4 regions of the Massilia sp. Soil_C_3 genome follow, and region 2 is predicted to be linked to each of the others. Evidence: predicted binding sites of a transcription regulator. Region 2 holds the regulator's gene; each other region holds the start of a gene.

Region 1 (4,909 bases), on a different contig from region 2:
GTACAGGGTCGTCATATTGTGCACCAGCTCGTCCCAGGTGGCCGCCGGATGGATGTTGACCTCGATGACGCCCGGATCGGGTGTGACGCTGAGCAGCTTGATGCGCGGGTCGCGCGGCGGCGCATAGCCTTCGATCCGCAGCTTCATCTTGAGCCTGGCGGCCGTGGCCTCGACCGCCGCCACCAGCGCCAGGTAATCCTCGATGCGTTTTTGCGGCGGCATGAAGACGTGCAGGCGCCCGCCGCGCACTTCGACGCACAGCGCGGTATGGATCACGTCGCGCGGCGCGGACTCAGTTGGGGCGGCCGGGGCGGCCGCCTTGCCGGCCTTGTCCGCCGATTTGCCGGCGGCAAGGCCGAGCACCGGGCGCTTGTCTTTTTTCGCCGCCGGCAGCGCGGCGCGCGGCGCGAACGGGTCGACGTCGAAATCGGGATCGCGTTCCTCGGGCAGCACCCATGGCAGCGTGGCCAGCGGCAGGCGCAGGCCGATCGGCGAGTCGCCTTCGATCAGGTACAGGTTTTCGCGCCGCAGCGGCCAGGGGGAGGTGCGCCAGCTGGTGCCCAGCATGACGGCCGGATCGTATTCCCTCGCCTGCAATGGCAGCACGTAGCCGGCCACCTGGCCCAGGCCGCGCTCGAGCAGGCGCGCCAGCCGGCGCCGTTCCTCCGGCGCCTTCAGGTCGGCCTGCAGCGGGTCCAGATTGCGCGGCAGCGCCTGCTCGCGCTGGGCCTGCAACAGCACGTCTTCATAGGCCGCGATCGCGCTGCCTGCGGGCAGGCCGAGCGTCTTGACCAGTTCCACCGTAAAGCGACCGGCGTCTTCGCTGCGATAGCCGTCGTCGAGGTGTTCGTCCGAGAACAGCTCGGGGTCGGACCACATCGGCTGGCCGTCGACGCGCCAGAAGATATTGAGCGCCCAGCGCGGCAGCGGCTCGCCCGGATACCATTTGCCCTGGCCGTAATGGAGCATGCCGCCCGGTGCGAAGTGCTCCTTCAGCCGGTGCATCAGGTTGCCGGCCAGCTCGCGCTTCTTGTCGCCGTGGGCGAGGGTATTCCATTCCGGCCCGTCCATATCGTCGATCGAGACGAAAGTGGGTTCGCCCCCCTGGGTCAGGCGCACGTCCTGGGCCTGCAGATCGGCATCGACCTGCCGGCCCAGGCGGTCGATGGCTTGCCAATCCTGTTCGGTATAGGGCTTGGTCACGCGCGGATCTTCATGGATGCGGGTGACCTTCATCTCATGGACGAAGGTGACTTCGGCCTTGTCCGAAAAGCCCGTGACCGGCGCGGCCGACGACGGCATCGCCGTGCAGGCGAGCGGAATATGGCCTTCGCCGGCCAGCATGCCCGAAGTCGGGTCGAGCCCGATCCAGCCGGCGCCGGGGATGTACACCTCGGTCCACGCATGCAGGTCGGTGAAGTCTTCGAGCGGGCCGCTGGGGCCGTCGAGTGCGGCCTGGTCGGCGCTCAGCTGGATCAGGTAGCCGGAGACGAAGCGTGCCGCCAGGCCCAGCTCGCGCAGGATCTGCACCAGCAGCCAGCCGGTGTCGCGGCAGGAGCCGGAGCCTTTTTCGAGCGTGTCTTCCGGCGTCTGCACCCCCGGCTCCATCCTCAGCAGGTAAGCGACGTCGCGCTGCAGGCGCTGGTTGATGGCCACCAGGAAGTCATTGGTGCTCATGGGCTTGGCCAGCAGGTCGGCGCGCATCGCGGCGACCCATTCCAGAAGCCGCGGACCGGGCGCTTCGGCCTGGACGTAGGGACTCAGCTCGGTCTTGAGCGCGGCTGGATAGGCAAAGGGAAAGGTCTCGGCATAGCTCTCGATGAAGAAATCGAAGGGGTTGATGACGGTCATGTCCGCAACCAGGTCGACCGTGAACTCGAGGATGTCCGTCGCTTCGGGGAAGACGAAACGTCCGATGTAATTGCCGTAGGGGTCTTGTTGCCAGTTGATGAAATGGTCTTGCGGCTGCACCGTCAGCGAATACGACAGGATCGGGGTGCGCGCATGGGGCGCCGGGCGCAGGCGCACTTCATGCGGCGACAGCTTTACCAGCCGGTCGTAGCGATAGCTGGTCTTGTGGTGTAGCGCGATACGGATGGCCATGGGAGAGTGCCTTTCGGGTGCGGCGCGGGTCGATGTCCGCGCGTTTTTCAGGCGCAAAAAATTGGCGCAGTTCAGGGGTGTTTAAGCATGATTTGTACCCGCAATATAATCCATCCATCAAATGCGCTCGCACCGCTGGCACGTTTCTTGATAGCACTTCTTGGCAGGAGGAACCGATGCCACACTTTTACAATGAAATGTATTCCGATGCGGCAACTGTACGGCCTCACTATGGCGCGTTCGCCAATTGGCTCGGACAGCAGCCGTCCCATCTGATCGACCAGAAACGGGCCGAAGCCGAACTCAATTTCCAGCGGGTGGGCATCACCTTCGCCGTCTACGGCGATAACGCCGGCAAGGAGCGGCTGATCCCGTTCGACATCATTCCGCGCGTGATCAACGCCGCGGAGTGGACCCGGCTGCAGGCCGGCCTGGTCCAGCGCGTAACGGCCCTGAATCGCTTCCTGCACGACGTCTATCACGACCAGACGATCCTCAAGGCGGGCATCATTCCGCCGGAGCGGATCCTGAACAATGCGCAGTACCGGCCCGCCATGCAGGGCGTCAAGCTGCCGTCCGACATCTATGCCCACATTGCCGGCGTCGATATCGTGCGCGCAGGCGAGGGCGAGTTCTACGTCCTGGAAGACAATCTGCGCGTGCCGTCGGGCGTGTCGTACATGCTGGAAAACCGCAAGATGATGATGCGGCTGTTCCCGGCGCTGTTCGCGCGCAACCGGGTGGCGCCGGTCGAGCATTATCCCGACCTGCTGCTCGACAACCTGCGCACCGTGGCGCCGCACGGCAGCCAGGACCCGACCGTGGTCGTGCTCACGCCCGGCATGCATAACTCGGCCTATTTCGAGCACGCCTTCCTGGCCCAGCAGATGGGCGTGGCGCTGGTGCAGGGGCAAGACCTGTACGTCAGCGGCGCCACCGTCTACATGCGCACCACGCGCGGGCCGAAGCAGGTCGACGTGATCTATCGGCGGATCGACGACGACTACCTCGATCCGCTCGCGTTTCGTCCCGAATCCACGCTGGGCGTGCCGGGCCTGCTCGACGCGGTGCGCGCCGGCCGGGTGACGCTGGCCAATGCCATCGGCACCGGCGTGGCCGACGACAAGTCGATCTACCCGTATGTGCCGGACATGATCGAGTTCTACCTGGGCGAAAAGCCGATCCTCAACAACGTGCCGACCTACCAGTGCCGGAAGAAGGAAGACCTCGCCTATACCCTGTCCAGGCTGCCGGAACTGGTGGTCAAGGAAGTGCACGGCGCCGGCGGCTACGGCATGCTGGTCGGGCCGGCCTCGACCGCGGCCGAGATCGAGGCGTTCCGCGCGCGCCTGGTGGCCAATCCGGAGGGCTATATCGCCCAGCCGACGCTGGCGTTGTCGGCCTGCCCCACCTATGTCGAGTCGGGCATCGCGCCGCGCCATATCGACCTGCGCCCCTTCGTCTTGTCGGGCAAGACCGTGTCGATGGTGCCGGGCGGGCTCACCCGCGTCGCATTGCAGGAAGGGTCGCTGGTGGTGAACTCGTCGCAGGGCGGCGGCACGAAAGACACCTGGATACTGGAGAATTAGCATGTTGAGCCGCACCGCAGATCATTTGTACTGGATGGCCCGCTATACCGAACGGGCGGAGAACACTGCGCGCATGCTCGACGTGCGCGTCCAGTATTCGCTGATGCCGCAATCGGAGCGCGCCGAGCAGCAGGGCTGGCGCACCATGCTGGGTGTGTCCGAACTGGAATCGCAGTTCTCGGCCAAGTACGGCGCGCTGACGCAGAAGGACGTCATCGACTTCATGGTGCGCGATCCGGACAATATGTCGTCGATCACCAGCTGCCTGCGGGCGGCGCGCGAGAATGCGCGGGCCGTGCGCGGCACCCTGACCACCGAGGTATGGGAGACCGAAAACACCACCTGGCTCATGCTGCAGCAGCACCTGAAGGACCGCCTGTTCGAGCGCGATCCCAGCCAGTTCCTGGAATGGGTCAAGTACCGCTCGCACATGTCGCGCGGCGTTACGCTGGGCACGATGCTGCAGGACGAAGCGTTCAACTTCATTCGCCTGGGCACCTTCTTGGAACGGGCCGACAATACTGCGCGCATCCTCGACGTCAAGTTCAGGTTCCTGGCGTCGGACACGATCCAGGCCGGGGCCCAGGGCGAGTTCTACTACCTGGCGGCGCTGTTGCGCTCGGTATCGGCGTTCGAGATCTACCGCAAGGTGTATCGCGACGCCATCACGCCGGAAAGGGTGGCGGCGCTCCTGATCGGGAACGAAAAGATGCCGCGCTCGTTGGTCGCCTGCATGTGCGCCGTCGTCGCCAACCTGCACGATGTGCGCAATGAGCTGTCGCACGACACCGAGCGCCTGGCCGAAGGGCTGTACGGCCAGCTCAGGGCGGCCTCGATCGGCGACATCCTGAAAGAAGGCCTGCACGAGTTCCTGACGCGTTTCCTGGCGTCGGTCGACGAACTGGGCAATGGGATCAGCCGCGATTTCCTGATCCCGGTGGCGCCGCCGGCGCCTGACGCCGTTCCGGCGCAGACACAGTCCCAAACACAGACTCAAACGCAGACCCAGACGCAGAGCCAAACCCAAACCCAGACCCAGACGCGCTGAAACGGCGGCGCACCAATTTATGGCGCGCCGCACCGTCGTGATGAAAATTCGCGCTCCCGCCTCACGATGGGGCAGCGTCCCGCCGTGTCAGGCCGCAGCCTTGACCGCCCGTGAGCGCACGACCTTGTGCACGAATTCCAGCTTTTCCAGTACCGGCGTACTGAGCTTG
Region 2 (4,909 bases):
GGCGTGTTCACCGACGGCGACTTGCGCCGCGTGATCGAACGCATGCACGACTTCTCGGACATCCAGATCCGCGACGTGATGCACGCCAACCCGCGCCGCGTGCGCCCCGAGCAGCTGGCGGTCGACGCCGTCGCCGTGATGGAAGAATTCCGCATCAACCAGATGCTGGTGGTCGATGACGACGACCGCCTGGTCGGCGCGCTGCACATCCACGACCTGACCCGCGCCAAGGTGATCTGATGAGTGAATTCATTCCCTCCATTACTCCGCTGGCGCACATGGAACGTGCGGCCCGCATTAAGGTCATGATCTTCGACGTCGACGGCGTGCTGACCGACGGCAGCCTGACCTACGGCCCGGAAGGCGAAGTCACCAAGACCTTCAACGTGCTCGACGGCCTGGGCATCCAGCTGTTGAACAAGACCGGCGTCCAGACCGCGATCATCAGTGCGCGCCTGTCGCCGATCGTTGTCAAGCGCGCGGCCGATCTCGGCATCTCGCACGTCCACCAGGGCATCCACGACAAGCGCATCGGCTTCGCCAAGCTGCTCGAGGCCACCGGCTTCACGGCCGAGCAGTGCGGCTACATCGGCGACGACGTGATCGACCTGCCGCTGTTCGCGCGCGTCGGCTTCGCCGTCGCGGTGCCGTCCGGCCACCCCGAGGTGCAGCACCGCGCGCACTACGTCACCAAAAATGGCGGCGGCCGCGGCGCGGTGCGCGAAGTGTGCGATCTCGTGATGCGCGCCCAGGGCACCTACGAGCAGGCGCTCGCGCCGTACTTCGCCTGAGGCCACGCACCATGGCCACCATCGTCCAAAACAAGCGTACCGCGCATCGCTGGAATCTCCTGGCGATGATCGTGATCGGCACCTTCTTCGCCTTCGGCAGCTTCTGGCTGCTGCAACTGATGCAGGCGTCCGACATCGACGCCCAGCTGGGCGGGCCGCCGGACGAACCGGACTACATCGTCGAGAATTTCTCGTTCGTGCGCATGACCGAGAATGGCCAGCCGAGCTATGTGTTGTCGGGCAAGCACCTGGCCCACATCCCGCTCGGCGACGTCTCGCACGTCGACCAGCCGCTGCTGCGCGGCGTCGAGCCGGGCCGCCCGCCAATGACGGTGGTCGCCAAGAAAGCCCAGGTGTTCCACGAAGAGCACCGGGTCGAACTGATGGGCGACGTCGACCTGCAGCGCCCGAAGACGGCGCAGAGCGAGTCGTTGCACTTGCGTAGCCAGGCGCTGACCGTGCTCCCCGACGAAGAGATCGTCAAGACCGACCTCCCGGTTGACCTGAAGCTTGGGGCTTCGAGCGTGAAAGGCACCGGCATGGTCGCCAACAACGCCACCCAGCAAGTGCACATGTCCAGCCGCGGCCAGATCGTCTATCCGCCACGACCGCGCCAGTAAGCCCTGCGCCGCGTGATAACCCAGGACCAGCATTCCTTATCATGAAAAAATTATTTGCCGCCGTACTCCTTTCCCTGCTGTCGCTGACGGCAGCCGCCGAACGTGCCGACTCGCTCAAGCCCGCGCAGGTCGAATACGATTCCGCCGATCTCGACGGGGTCAACGGCGTGCGCACCCTTACCGGTAACGTGATTCTCACCCGCGGTACGCTGTTGCTCAAGGCCGACCGCGCCGTGGTCAGGGAAACGCCCGAAGGCTATATGACGGTGACACTCACCGCCAACAACGGCAAGCTCACTACGTTCCGCCAGAAGCGCGACGGCGGTCCCAACCTGTGGGTCGAGGGCCAGGCCGAGCGCATCGAGTACGACGAGCGCGCCGAGCTGGTGCGCCTGTACTCGAATGCCCTCATCAAGGAACTGGAAAACGATCAACTGAGCAACCAGGTCACCGGCCCTTTCATCTCGTATGACAGCCGCAAGGAAGTGGCCACCGTGCGCAACGATGTCAGCGGCCAGAGCAAGGTTGGGGGCGGCCGCGGCACCCTGATCCTGTCGCCGAAACGTACGCCTGCGGGAGCCGCCCAATGACGGCGATTCCGATGGATCTGGGCGATTGCAGCACCCTGGTCGTCAAAGGCCTGCAGAAAAGCTATGGCAAGCGCCTGGTGGTGCGCGACGTGTCGCTGCAGGTCGAATGCGGTGAAGTGGTCGGCTTGCTGGGCCCGAACGGCGCCGGCAAGACGACCTCGTTCTACATGATCGTCGGCCTGGTGCCGTCGGACGCCGGGTCGATCGACATCAACGGCACCGACATCACCAGCCTGCCGATCCACCGCCGCGCCGTATTGGGCCTGTCCTACCTGCCGCAAGAGGCCTCGGTATTTCGCAAGCTGACGGTGGAAGATAACATCCGCGCCGTGCTCGAGCTGCAGAAGGACAACGGCAAGCCGCTGTCGAAAGACCAGATCAACGAGCGCCTCGACACCTTGCTGGCCGACCTGCAGATCGAGAAGCTGCGCGAGAATCCGGCGCTGTCGCTGTCGGGCGGCGAACGCCGCCGCGTGGAGATCGCGCGCGCGCTGGCGACCAATCCGCGCTTCGTGCTGCTCGACGAACCGTTCGCCGGCGTCGACCCGATCGCCGTGATCGAGATCCAGCGCATCGTGCGCTTCCTGAAGGAGCGCCGGATCGGTGTCCTGATCACCGACCACAACGTGCGCGAGACGCTCGGCATCTGTGACCGCGCCTACATCATCAACCAGGGCGCGGTGCTTGCCTCCGGCCGCCCTGACGACATCATCGCGGACGAGTCGGTGCGCCGCGTGTACCTGGGTGAACACTTCCGCATGTGAGCCACGCCTAGATGAAACAGTCCCTGCAACTTCGCACTTCGCAGCACCTCGCGCTTACGCCGCAACTGCAGCAGTCGATCCGGTTGCTGCAACTGTCGACGCTCGAGCTGCACCAGGAGATCGAGCAGATACTGGGCGATAACCCCTTGCTCGAGCGGCTCGACGATCCGCTCGACCGATCGGTGCGTTTGCTGGCCGATGGCGCCATCAACAACGCACCGGCCATCGGCGAGGCGCCGCCGGCGCCCGGCCAGCAGGCCGAAGGGGATGGGGCTGTGGCCAAGGAAGGCGAGGGTTTCGAGGGCGGCGCCGAGGGCGAGCGCAGCGACGCCGACTGGGGCGAAGGCGGAGGATCATCTTCAGGCGGCGGTGGCGAGGACGAGGACGGCCGCCCGCAGCTGGAAGCCTGCGCCATCACCCTGCGCGAACACCTGATGGAACAGGTGCGCGAAGCCACCCTGTCGGCGCGCGACCGTGCGCTGGCCGAGCTGGTGATCGATGCGCTGGACGACAACGGCTACCTCGAAGAACCGCTCGACGAGATCCATGCGCGGCTGCCCGAAGAACTCGACATCGAGATCGACGAGCTGCGCTGCGCGCTTGCGCTGGTGCAGAGCATGGACCCGGTGGGCGTCGGCGCGCGCAGCGCGGCCGAGTGCCTGGCGCTGCAGATCCGGCGCATGCCGGGTGTGCCGATGGTCACGCGGCGCATGGCCCTGACCATCGTCGAGGGTTACCTGAGCTGGTTCGCCCAGCGCGAATACAGCAAGCTGAAAAAAGCGCTCGACTGCGACGACGAAGACTTGCGCGAGGTGCAGGCCGTGGTGCGCCAATGCAATCCGCATCCGGGCGCGGCGTTCGCCTCGAACGTGTCGGACTACGTGGTGCCTGACGTGATCGTGCGCCGTTCCAAGAGCGGCTGGGCTGTCACATTGAATCCGGACGTGATGCCGCGCCTGCGCGTAAACAGCCTGTACGCGAGCCTCCTCAAGCAGGGCAAGAGCGAGGCGCAGATGGGCGCGCAGCTGCAGGAAGCGAAGTGGCTCATCAAGAATATGCGCCAGCGTTTCGACACCATCCTGCGCGTGGCGGAGGCGATCGTCGAGCGCCAGCGCAACTTTTTCTCCCATGGCGCGGTTGCCATGCGGCCCCTTGTTTTACGTGAGATAGCTGATACACTAGGCCTACACGAGAGCACAATTTCTCGTGTCACAACGCAGAAATACATGCTGACCCCGCACGGCATGTTTGAGTTGAAGTATTTCTTCGGCAGCCACGTTGCCACCGAGGCGGGAGGCGAAGCATCCTCGACGGCAATCCGTGCGCTCATTGCACAATTGACAGGAGCAGAAGACCCTAGGAACCCTTTATCCGATAGCAAGATCGCGGAGATGCTCGGGGAACAAGGCATGGTCATCGCGCGCCGCACGGTTGCAAAATACCGTGAAGCCCTCAAGATACCCCCTGTAAGCCTCCGCAAGTCCTTGTAACTGCGCCGTCCACAGACATCGTGCCTTGTCGCGTCGATGTGGTCCACACGGTGCAAAATTTTCAAAGGAGTGTGTATGAACCTCACAATCAGTGGCCATCATCTCGAAGTAACCCCCGCCATCCGTGAATACGTTCAGAATAAGCTCGAGCGCATCATTCGCCATTTCGACCAGGTGATCGACACCCACGTCTTCCTAGCCGTCGACAACCTCACTGAAAAAGAAAAAAGGCAAAAAGCAGAGATCAACGTCCAGGTGTCGGGAAAGACCCTGCACGTGGCCAGCGTCGCACAAGACCTGTACGCCGCGATCGATACGCTGATGGATAAGCTGGACCGACAGATCCTCAAACACAAGCAGCAACTGAAAGACCATAGCCGTACGTCGATCAAACGCATGCCGGATAACGGCGGCGAAGACGCTGCTGTCGCCTGATCAGGCGCAGGGCTCACACTAGCTAAGGGCGTCTGAGGGGACGCCCTTTTTGCATCCAGCCTCCCCGGTATTACGCGCATCTATGTGTTCGGTAAAATGCATGTCTCTCCATTACGGATTACGCCATGACCGACCACGTCCTGACCCGCATCGCCAACCGCACCGGCATCATTACCCTGGACCGCCCGAAGGCGCTCAATTCGCTGTCGCTCGAGATGG
Region 3 (4,909 bases), on a different contig from region 2:
TCAAGAACGTGCGCTCGGGCTATACCGGCGATTTGTTCTGCCACGTGGTGGTCGAGACCCCGGTCAAGCTCACCGACAAGCAGAAGGAACTGCTGCGCGAGTTCGACCGCCTGACGTCCGAAGGCGGCGCCAAGCACAGCCCGCAAAGCAAGGGCTGGATGGACAAGGTCAAGGACTTCTTCGAATAAGCTGTTGTACTCAACCGCCGGCGGGCACATGCCCCCGGCGGTTTTTTTTCGCCTGGTCCGGCCGCAGCCAGCCGCCACGCAACGCTGTTACACTTCACGTATTTTGAGGAGCACCGCCGAAACGTCCGCACAAGATGGGCCCGGCAACGTCGAACGGGAAGCCTCCCGCCCGACGGCAACACGACAATATAAGGAATCACGATGGACAAGTACAAGACCAAGGGACTGACCGCGGCGGAGCTGTTTGAGCGGAATCGCACCTGGGCCGCCTCGATGGTGGCCGAAGACCCGAACTTCTTCAAGGCGCTGCAAGACCAGCAGGCGCCCGAATACCTGTGGATTGGCTGCTCGGACAGCCGCGTGCCGGCCAACGAGCTGCTGGGCATGGCGCCGGGCGAGCTGTTCGTGCACCGGAACATCGCCAATGTGGTCGTGCACTCCGACCTGAACTGCCTGTCGGTGCTGCAGTTCGCGATCGACGTACTCAAGGTCAAGCACATCATCATCTGCGGCCACTACGGCTGCTCGGGCGTGCATGCGGCGCTGACAGACATCCGCGTCGGCCTGGCCGACAACTGGCTCGGCCACGTGCGCGACGTGCGCGAGAAGCACGGAAAATACCTGGGCAACGTGGCCGGCCGCGCCGCCACCAACCGCCTGGTCGAACTGAACGTGGCCGAACAGGTCATGAACACCGCCCACACCACCATCGTGCGCGACGCCTGGGAACGCGGCCAGCCGCTGACCATCCACAGCTGGGTGTATGGCGTGCACGACGGCCTGCTGCGTGACCTGGGCATCACGGTCAGCAGCTTCGACGAGATCGCGCCGAAGCTCGAGCGCGTACTCAACGGCTACCTGGACGGCGGAGACGTGCGTGACGAACGCCGCGGACAGTGATCTCGCGCGCCTGCGCGCCATCGTCCGTACCTTCGTCGACGAGCGCGACTGGGACCAGTTCCACACACCCAAGAACCTCGCCTCGGCCCTCTCCGTCGAGGCGGCCGAGTTGCTGGAGCATTTCCAGTGGCTGCAGTCGGGCCGCGCCGACGAACTCGGCGCCGGCAAGCTGAACGAGGTGCGCCACGAGATGGCCGACGTGCTGGTGTACCTGGTGCGGCTGGCCGACAAGCTGGACGTCGACCTGTTCCAGGCGGTGGAAGAGAAGATGGTGCTCAACCGCGCCAAGTATCCTGCCGAACTTGTGCGCGGCGATATGCGCAAGTACGACGAATACAAGAAGTAGCGTGAAGGCTTGCCTTCCACGCGCTCGACCTGCGCCTGCAGGCGAGCAGGACCTGCCGCGGCGCCGCCCGCGGCAGGTCCTTCAAGCCAGGTTGGCGACGTCGTCGCCGACCATGGCAGGGGCTGGTCAATCCTTGCGCTGCCTGCGACGGCGGGTGGCAGCCACACCCAGCATGCCGGCGCCGAGCGTGAGCAGGGTAGCCGGTTCAGGCACTTCGCTGACCACCGGCCTGGTGATGTCGGCCGTCAGCCGCGAGTCGTCGAACCAGACGTCCTGCTGGAGACAGGTAAAGATGAAGGGGGTGCAGCCCACGCTGATCGACACGTCCACGACGCCCGTGGCCTGCAACAAGGTCGCGACATCGAAGACGTAGTTCTGCCCGAAGAACGAAACGTTGTGAATCGTGTGCGACGTGAGATTGTTGAACGACAGCGTCACCGATTCGCGCACGATGGAGAACGGATCGGTCAGGTCGTACAGGTCGACGACCAGCGAGGCCCAATTGACCGTCGGACCTGGCAGGCCGAAGCCTGTCATGTCGTGGGTGTACGAAAATGGATTGTTGGTCGTAATTCGTACGTCGATCGGGTTGTAATAATCGGAAATCATTTCCGCGTTGGCGCTACCAGCTGCGCACATCCCCAAGGTTGCAACAGCAAGCATTTTTTTCAGGACTTTCATGATTACCCTCCGTTTTGGTTTGATTTCGAGTAACACGTCGCTTCGATATGAAGCATGGGGCACTATGCAAGTCGCGTGCCACTGTTGAGCGTTTGATTAAAATCAAAGGCTTACCCAAAACGCATGGAATTTTTACCAACTGTATGTAACTTTGCCCGACACCACCAAATGGTGTAGGGACTTTGTCTGCCTGTTTTTTTCCCGTTCACATTGATCTAAGAACGTTTCGTGACGGCCCGTAACGTGTGGGCAGGGCTCGCCGATGTCCGTTAAGCTTTTGACATGGAATCGCATTTTTATTAGCAGATCGGCAGGAGAAACGCCCCGCTGGCGTTGTGTTTGATCTGGATTAAAGGCCCCCGCGCTGGATCCGGTTGTTTCGGTCTCGTGCGCTTAACACAAGGTAGAACCCATGCGCCCCATCGTCATCGTTCCCGCATGCACGCGAGATTTCGGCGAGCACCCGTATCACGCGGCCCAGCACAAGTATGTCGACGCCGTCACCCTCGGCGCCGATTGCGCGTCCCTGATCCTGCCGTCGCTCGGCGCGTCGCTGGACCTGGACACCATGTTCGGCACCATCGACGGCATCATGCTGACCGGTTCGGCATCGAATGTGCATCCCAGTTATTACTCTGAGGAAGTGCTCGATCCCTCGCTGCCCCAGGATCCGGCGCGCGACCAGACCACCTTGCCGCTGATCCGTGAGGCGGTGCGGCGCGGTGTGCCGATCATCGCGATCTGCCGCGGCTTCCAGGAGATGAACGTGGCGCTGGGCGGCAGCCTGCACCAGGCGGTGCAGACCGTCGCCGGCAAGTTCGACCACCGCGAGAAAGCCGAGTTGGGCATGGATGAGCAGTACGGCGACGCCCACAACGTCAGCCTGTGCCCCGGCGGCTTGCTGGAGCGCATCCTGGGCGTGCCCGAGATCCCCGTCAATTCGCTGCACGGGCAGGGCGTGAACGAACTGGCGCCCGGCCTGACGGTCGAAGCTCTGGCGGAAGACGGTCTGGTGGAGGCGTTTACCGTGTCGAACGCGCCCGGTTTCACCTTGGCCGTGCAGTGGCATCCCGAGTGGCGCATCCAGCACAATCCGTATTCGATGAAGATGTTCGGGGCCTTCGGCCAGGCGTGCCGCGAGTATCACGAACGACGCTGCGAGAATTACGAACGGCGCCGGAGCGCCGTATGAGCGCCTCTGCCAAGGGGGCGAGACCGAGGCTCTCCGACTCTCCTGCCTTCTGCACCCTTCAACGACAGTGAGGCAACTACATGGCAATTCGCGATAACTTCAGCTATACCGATATGGAAGAGTGGCTCGACGCCAAGCGGGTCACCGAGATCGAATGTCTGGTCCCCGACCTGACCGGGGTGGCTCGTGGCAAGATCCTCCCGCGCGTGAAATTCACCGATGACCGCGGCATGCGCCTGCCCGAAGTCGTGCTGGGCATGACCGTCACCGGCAACACGCCCGAACGTGACGCTGCCTACGAGCGCGCCATCTCGAGCATCGACCGCGACATGATTCTCAAGGCCGACCCGACCACCATCACCATGGTGCCGTGGGCTGCCGATCCCACCGCGCAAGTGATTCACGACTGTTACTACGCCGATGGCAAGCTGGTCGACTTCGCCCCGCGCAGCGTGCTGCGGCGCGTGCTCAAGCTGTATGAGCAGCGTGGCTGGAAGCCGGTGGTGGCGCCCGAACTCGAGTTCTATCTCACTGCCAAGAACATCGACCCCGACCTGCCGCTGGCGGCGCCTATCGGCCGCAGCGGCCGCGCCGAGACCAGCCGCCAGGTGTACAGCATCGACGCCGTCAACGAATTCGATCCGCTGTTCGAGGACATCTACGATTACTGCGAGATGATGAATCTCGACGTCGACACCCTGATCCACGAGATCGGCGCCGGCCAGATGGAGATCAACTTCCAGCACGGCGAGCCGCTGGGCCTGGCCGACAAGGTCTTCTATTTCAAGCGAACCCTGCGCGAGGCGGCGCTCAAGCACGATATGTACGCCACCTTCATGGCCAAGCCGATGGCGGGAGAGCCGGGTTCGGCGATGCATGTGCACCAGAGCGTGGTCGATGCCGAGAGCGGCAAGAACATCTTCAGCAACGACGACGGCTCTCCCTCGGCGCTGTTCCAGCAGTACATCGGCGGCCTGCAGCGCTATATGCCGTCGGCAATGGCGATCGTCGCGCCGTATGTGAATTCCTACCGACGCATCGTGCGCGAGACGGCGGCGCCGATCAACCTGCAGTGGGGCATCGACAACCGCACGGTGGGCTTCCGGGTGCCGGTGTCGGGCTCGCAAGACCGCCGCATCGAGAACCGCGTGATCGGCGCCGATGCCAATCCCTACCTGGCGCTGGCGATCACGCTGGCCTGTGGCTACCTGGGCATGACGGAAGCGATCGAACCGTCACCGATGGTGGAAGGCAATGCCTATGACATGCCGGTTGAGTTGCCGCAGGGCCTGTCCGAGGCGATCACCCTGCTGCGGCGCGAGGACCGGCTGCGCGACGTGCTGGGGGAGCGCTTTATCGACGTCTACACGGCGGTGAAGGAGCTGGAGCACCGCGAGTTCATGCAGGTGATCAGTCCGTGGGAGCGGGAGCATTTGTTGCTGCATGTTTGATTAGCCAAGCGTTATCGCTGTTCATGCGAGATTAGGTTCCCGCCTTCACGGGAACGACGTATATATGACTCGGGCCACGATCGTCGACCGTGGCCCGCACCTATCGCACGTCGTTCCCGCGGAGGCGGGAACCTAAGTATCCAACCAGCTT
Region 4 (4,909 bases), on a different contig from region 2:
CGAGACCGGCACCAATGTCTGGCGCAGCTACGACGCCTGGCCGCCGAAGCCGGCCCGGGCGCGCACCCTGTACTTCAATGCCAATGGCGGCCTGACCTGGCAACAGCCGGCAACGACTGGCGCGTTCGACGCTTACGATGAGTATGTGGCCGATCCGAAGCGCCCGGTGCCCTATATCGGCTATCCGGCTCAGGGCGTGCCGCGCGAATACATGGTGTCCGACCAGCGCTTCGCCGCGACCCGTCCCGACGTGCTGGTGTACCAGAGCGAGGTGCTGGAAGAAGACGTGACGGTTGCCGGGCAGGTAGCGCCGAAGCTGTTCGTGTCGACCACCGGCACCGACGCGGATTGGGTCGTGAAGCTGATCGACGTCTACCCGGCCGACTATCCGACGCCGGCGGCGCCGCGTGCCGGCAGCGACGTCGGACCGCCGGCCCTGAAACTGGGCGGCTTCCAGCAACTGGTACGCGGCAATCCGCTGCGCGGCAAGTTCCGCAACAGCTACGAGAAACCGGAGCCCTTCGTGCCCGGCAAGGTGACAGCGATCGATATCGAGCTGGGGGCGGTGAACCACACCTTCCGCCGCGGCCACCGCATCATGGTGCAGGTGCAGAGTTCGTGGTTCCCGCTAATCGACCTGAATCCGCAGACCTTCATGCGCATTCCCGACGCGAAGCCGGAAGACTTCAGGAAGGCGACCCAGCGCGTCTATCGCGCGCCGGGTACGGCCTCGGGACTCCAGCTGATGGTGATGCCTAATTGAACCGTTCGTTGCGACGGCGCGGGACTCCGCGCTCGAGAACTTCGGGGTCAGGTCTGACAACACTTCGGGGTCAGGTCTGACAATCGGACACGGGCTGAGCAGTCATTAGCCACAGCGTGATTGTCTCGTGCCGTCCAAGCTGTAATGATCTGCTTTAAGGCTGAGAACGTGTCCGAATGTCAGACCTGACCCCGGTGTTGCGCGGCGTTTTGGCTTAAAAACGATAGCAATGATCTCGTTGTGCGTCGCTCCGGAGTAGGGCGGTCGTCATGACGACGGATTGGCTCTTCTGGCAATGAACTAAGACTTCCGTGTACCCTTCCATTCCCCGCTCGATCAAACTGTTAGCTTTCGCCTGGCTGACTGCTCGGGCGAAAGGAGACTGAAGCGTTTTAGTTTTCGGTATCTCAACGCGTTGAGGGCGCGCACCCGTAACTTCTTTTGTAGAGCCCAGTCCACACCCAGCCGCAAGTACGAAGCCTCCTAAAGATCGACAGTTAGCACTACTCTCCGTTCCCCCGCGGCTGTGAGAGGAGTATTCCACGATGTGGCCGTTATCCGCCTGCGCCGATAGCGTTAGGATCCATGTGCCCACAATTTGAGTTAATCGGTTCATTTCTAAACAACCTCCATCTGCTAGAGCACAGCTAGGGGGGACTCCAAATGCCACCATAAGCGTGAACTTCGGGGTCAGGTCTGACAATCGGACACGGGCTCTGCAGTCCTTAACCAAAGCGTGATTGTCTCGACTCTTCCAAGCTGTAATGATCTGCTTTAAGGCTGAGAACGTGTCCGATTGTCAGACCTGACCCCGGTGTTGCGAGAGCGGCGGTAGTTATGTGCGCCGTTCTCGCGCCGGATGATCTCGCTGCCAACCATCACCGCGTCGGCGGCGAAGCTGCCGACCCTACCCGTTGCGACGGCGCGGGACGCCGCGCTCGTACCATGCCGGCGCGCCGGGGACGAGCGCGGCGCGCACTTCGCGGCGCAGGGTGGTGGCGGGAATCGCGTCGGCGGCCAGCTGGCGGAGGCGCCGCACGTCGGCGTGCCGGCCGCGCGCGGCCAGCACGTCCAGGATGGCGTTCACGTCCTGCACATAGTTGTGGATCTCGGCCGGGATGCTGGGCGCGGCGGTGAAACGCTTGCGGCGCTCGCGGAAGGCGTCCATCAGGTAGTCGGCATGCTGGCGGATGTTTTCTTCCGGGTTCGGCATCAGGCGTTCGGCAAGTTCGGCGTCGCCGGCGGCGATCACCTGCGGCAGCACGACCCGGATGCACGAAGCGGCCAGCGCCGGCGCCACGGTTTCCAGTTGCAGGAACAGGTCGCGCGTGCGCACCGGCTGGTCGCGCGCATGGTCGATCGAGACCACGTCGAACAAGCCGTCGCGGTTGCCCTGGCCGGCCAGCAGCAGGGCGGCATTGCGCTCGCGCACCGCCTCGAGCGCCGCTTCCGCCGGCGGATGGGCCTCGGCCAGTACGGCCCAATCGGCGAGCGCATAGGAACGGCGTACACCGGCCAGCGACGGATCCTGTTCCAGCGCATGCTCGTGGAACCAGGTCAGCTCTTGCAGCGCGGCGTCGTACTGGCCCTGGTCGGCCAGTTCGCGCGCCGCCACCAGGCGTTCGATGGGGTTACTTACCTCGTCGCTCATGCACCCACCCACGGCAATCCCGCCTTGCACCAGCCGCCGAGCGTCTTGCGATGGCCTTCGCCATCCCTGTCGCCCTCGAAGCCTTCGAGGATGTCGAAGGCATTCGCATAACCGAGTTCGGTCGCCACGCGGGCGCTGTGGCGCGAGCGCACGCCCGAGCGGCACAGGAACAGCAGGATGTCATCCGGGTTTGCGACTTTTTCCAACTGGGCGCCGAAATCCGGATTCGGCACGCCGCCCGGATACGTCGCCCACTGTACCGCCGCATGCTGGGCGTCGGGGATGGCGACCCGGCCCACCCAGTCGCGTTCGGCATTGGTGCGCACGTCCACCAGTTTGACGTTCGGGCTGCTTCTAAGCAGCTCGAACGCCTCTTGCGGCGTCACCGCACCGGCATAGGGCTGGCCTGCGCCACGCTGGCGCGCCGCCTCGAGAATGTTTTCTGTCGTCATAATGTTCGGTCCGTTTTTGGGCATCCAAAGGCGCTGCACCACCGTGGATCAGTGTATCCTGCTCTTAAATGGTGCATCGACACGTGATTGCACTTGATTGGTGCATTCGGCATGCACTGTAAATCTTTCGACAAGCCTGCCGATCGACGCGATTTTATGGGTAAACTGGCCCGTCCCCCAAGAACGATTTGTGCATGCTCTCATGCAATTAACTGGGCACGTGGGGTGTCACCAAGTTGGCATGCTTCGTGCTTCAACATGATGCAAGTTGTCGGTTCTCATGGCCCGACTTCCTTTTTTCAATTAGGAGATTCCGAATGGCAAAGTCCGCCGCAGATGTAATGCAACTGGTCAAGGACAACGAAGTCAAATTCGTTGATTTACGCTTCGCCGATACCCGCGGCAAGGAACAGCACGTCACGGTCCCGGTGTCGCACTTCGACCTGGACAAATTCGAATCCGGCCACGCCTTCGACGGTTCGTCGATCGCCGGCTGGAAGGGTATCGAAGCCTCGGACATGCTCCTGCTGCCAGACCCGAACACCGCCAACCTCGACCCGTTCATGGAAGAGACCACGCTGTTCATGCAGTGCGACGTCATCGAACCGTCGGATGGCAAGGGCTACGACCGCGACCCGCGCTCGATCGCCAAGCGCGCCGAAGCCTACCTGAAATCGTCGGGCATCGGCGACACCGCCTACTTCGGCCCGGAACCGGAATTCTTCATCTTCGACTCGATCCGCTGGAAGATCGACATGTCGGGCTGCTTCGTCAAGATCGATTCGGACGAATCGTCGTGGGCGACCGACAAGGAAATCGAAGGCGGCAACAGCGGCCACCGTCCGACCGTCAAGGGCGGCTACTTCCCGGTGCCACCTGTCGATTCGTTCCAGGACATGCGCTCGGAAATGTCGTTGATCCTCGAATCGATGGGCATCCCGGTCGAAGTGCACCACCACGAAGTGGCGGGCGCCGGCCAGAATGAAATCGGCACCAAGTTCTCGACCCTGGTCGAGCGCGCCGACTGGACCCAGAACATGAAATACGTGATCTGGAACGTCGCCCACAGCTATGGCAAGACCGCAACCTTCATGCCGAAGCCGATCAACGGCGACAACGGCTCGGGCATGCACGTGCACCAGTCGATCTGGAAAGACGGCAAGAACCTGTTCGCTGGCGACGGCTATGCCGGCCTGTCGGAAACCGCACTGTTCTACATCGGCGGCATCATCAAGCACGCGCGCGCCCTGAACGCGATCACCAACCCGGGCACGAACTCGTACAAGCGCCTGGTGCCTGGCTACGAAGCCCCGGTCAAGCTGGCCTATTCGGCACGTAACCGTTCGGCCTCGATCCGCATCCCGCACGTGGCGAACCCGAAAGGCCGCCGCATCGAGACCCGCTTCCCGGACCCACTGGCCAACGTCTACCTGTGCTTCGCTGCGCTGCTGATGGCCGGCCTGGACGGCATCCAGAACAAGATCCACCCGGGCGAAGCCGCCACCAAGGACCTGTACCACCTGCCGCCGGAAGAAGACAAGCTGATCCCGACCGTGTGCGCCTCGCTCGAAGAAGCGCTGGAAGCCCTGGACAAGGACCGCGAGTTCCTGACCCGCGGCGGCGTGTTCAGCGACAGCATGATCGATGCCTACATCGAGCTGAAGATGAACGAAGTGCAGCGTCTGCGCATGACCCCGCACCCAGCCGAATTCGACATGTACTATTCGTCGTAATCACTTGGCAAGCTGTTGTGCCTGCGCATCGCCAGCCTTGACGGCGATGCCATGAAACGCGGGGAAAGCGATGGCTTTCCCCGCGTTTTTTGTTGCTTCGGGTATAGTCGGGCGCGACTACAATGCATCTTTCCGCCGATGCAAGCTACCGAGTGATAGGAATGACAAACATCGTTTTTCACGGCGCCGTGGCCATGTTCGCCCTGCTGTTGTGCACCTCGGCCCAGGCCCAGATCTATCGTTGTACGGACGCCAACGGCCGCCCGCTGTACACCGACGTCAAGGTCGGCAAGTGCCAGCTGATCGATAC

What was found. Region 2 encodes sigma-54, which starts transcription at its own class of promoters, with help from an activator protein. Its sites were predicted from a motif close to TGGCANGNAANCTGCTTT; they were not measured.
Region 1: a site for sigma-54 is predicted at 2,240-2,257, ahead of AC3A6F_RS22755 (circularly permuted type 2 ATP-grasp protein). Genes of this name have one in related genera too.
Region 3: a site for sigma-54 is predicted at 2,179-2,196, ahead of AC3A6F_RS13685 (PEP-CTERM sorting domain-containing protein). Genes of this name have one in related genera too.
Region 4: a site for sigma-54 is predicted at 3,104-3,121, ahead of glnA (type I glutamate--ammonia ligase). Genes of this name have one in related genera too.

The regions. Positions count from the first base shown of each region.
Region 1 is NZ_JBDGJG010000012.1:100,571-105,479, forward strand. Features, by position in the region: gene AC3A6F_RS22750 (transglutaminase family protein) at 1-2,103, opposite strand, end outside; gene AC3A6F_RS22755 (circularly permuted type 2 ATP-grasp protein) at 2,280-3,692, shown strand; gene AC3A6F_RS22760 (alpha-E domain-containing protein) at 3,694-4,740, shown strand; gene AC3A6F_RS22765 (zinc-binding metallopeptidase family protein) at 4,828-4,909, opposite strand, start outside.
Region 2 is NZ_JBDGJG010000013.1:103,112-108,020, reverse strand. Features, by position in the region: gene AC3A6F_RS23550 (KpsF/GutQ family sugar-phosphate isomerase) at 1-240, shown strand, start outside; gene AC3A6F_RS23545 (KdsC family phosphatase) at 240-791, shown strand; gene lptC (LPS export ABC transporter periplasmic protein LptC) at 803-1,411, shown strand; gene lptA (lipopolysaccharide transport periplasmic protein LptA) at 1,453-2,001, shown strand; gene lptB (LPS export ABC transporter ATP-binding protein) at 1,998-2,765, shown strand; gene AC3A6F_RS23525 (RNA polymerase factor sigma-54) at 2,777-4,255, shown strand; gene hpf (ribosome hibernation-promoting factor, HPF/YfiA family) at 4,331-4,690, shown strand; gene AC3A6F_RS23515 (enoyl-CoA hydratase/isomerase family protein) at 4,816-4,909, shown strand, end outside.
Region 3 is NZ_JBDGJG010000006.1:162,364-167,272, forward strand. Features, by position in the region: gene dnaJ (molecular chaperone DnaJ) at 1-188, shown strand, start outside; gene can (carbonate dehydratase) at 390-1,088, shown strand; gene AC3A6F_RS13680 (nucleotide pyrophosphohydrolase) at 1,066-1,434, shown strand; gene AC3A6F_RS13685 (PEP-CTERM sorting domain-containing protein) at 1,561-2,115, opposite strand; gene AC3A6F_RS13690 (gamma-glutamyl-gamma-aminobutyrate hydrolase family protein) at 2,528-3,307, shown strand; gene AC3A6F_RS13695 (glutamine synthetase family protein) at 3,388-4,758, shown strand; gene AC3A6F_RS13700 (high affinity choline transporter 1) at 4,908-4,909, opposite strand, start outside.
Region 4 is NZ_JBDGJG010000001.1:470,895-475,803, forward strand. Features, by position in the region: gene AC3A6F_RS02160 (CocE/NonD family hydrolase) at 1-763, shown strand, start outside; gene AC3A6F_RS02165 (hypothetical protein) at 1,671-2,414, opposite strand; gene AC3A6F_RS02170 (rhodanese-like domain-containing protein) at 2,411-2,866, opposite strand; gene glnA (type I glutamate--ammonia ligase) at 3,184-4,599, shown strand; gene AC3A6F_RS02180 (DUF4124 domain-containing protein) at 4,761-4,909, shown strand, end outside.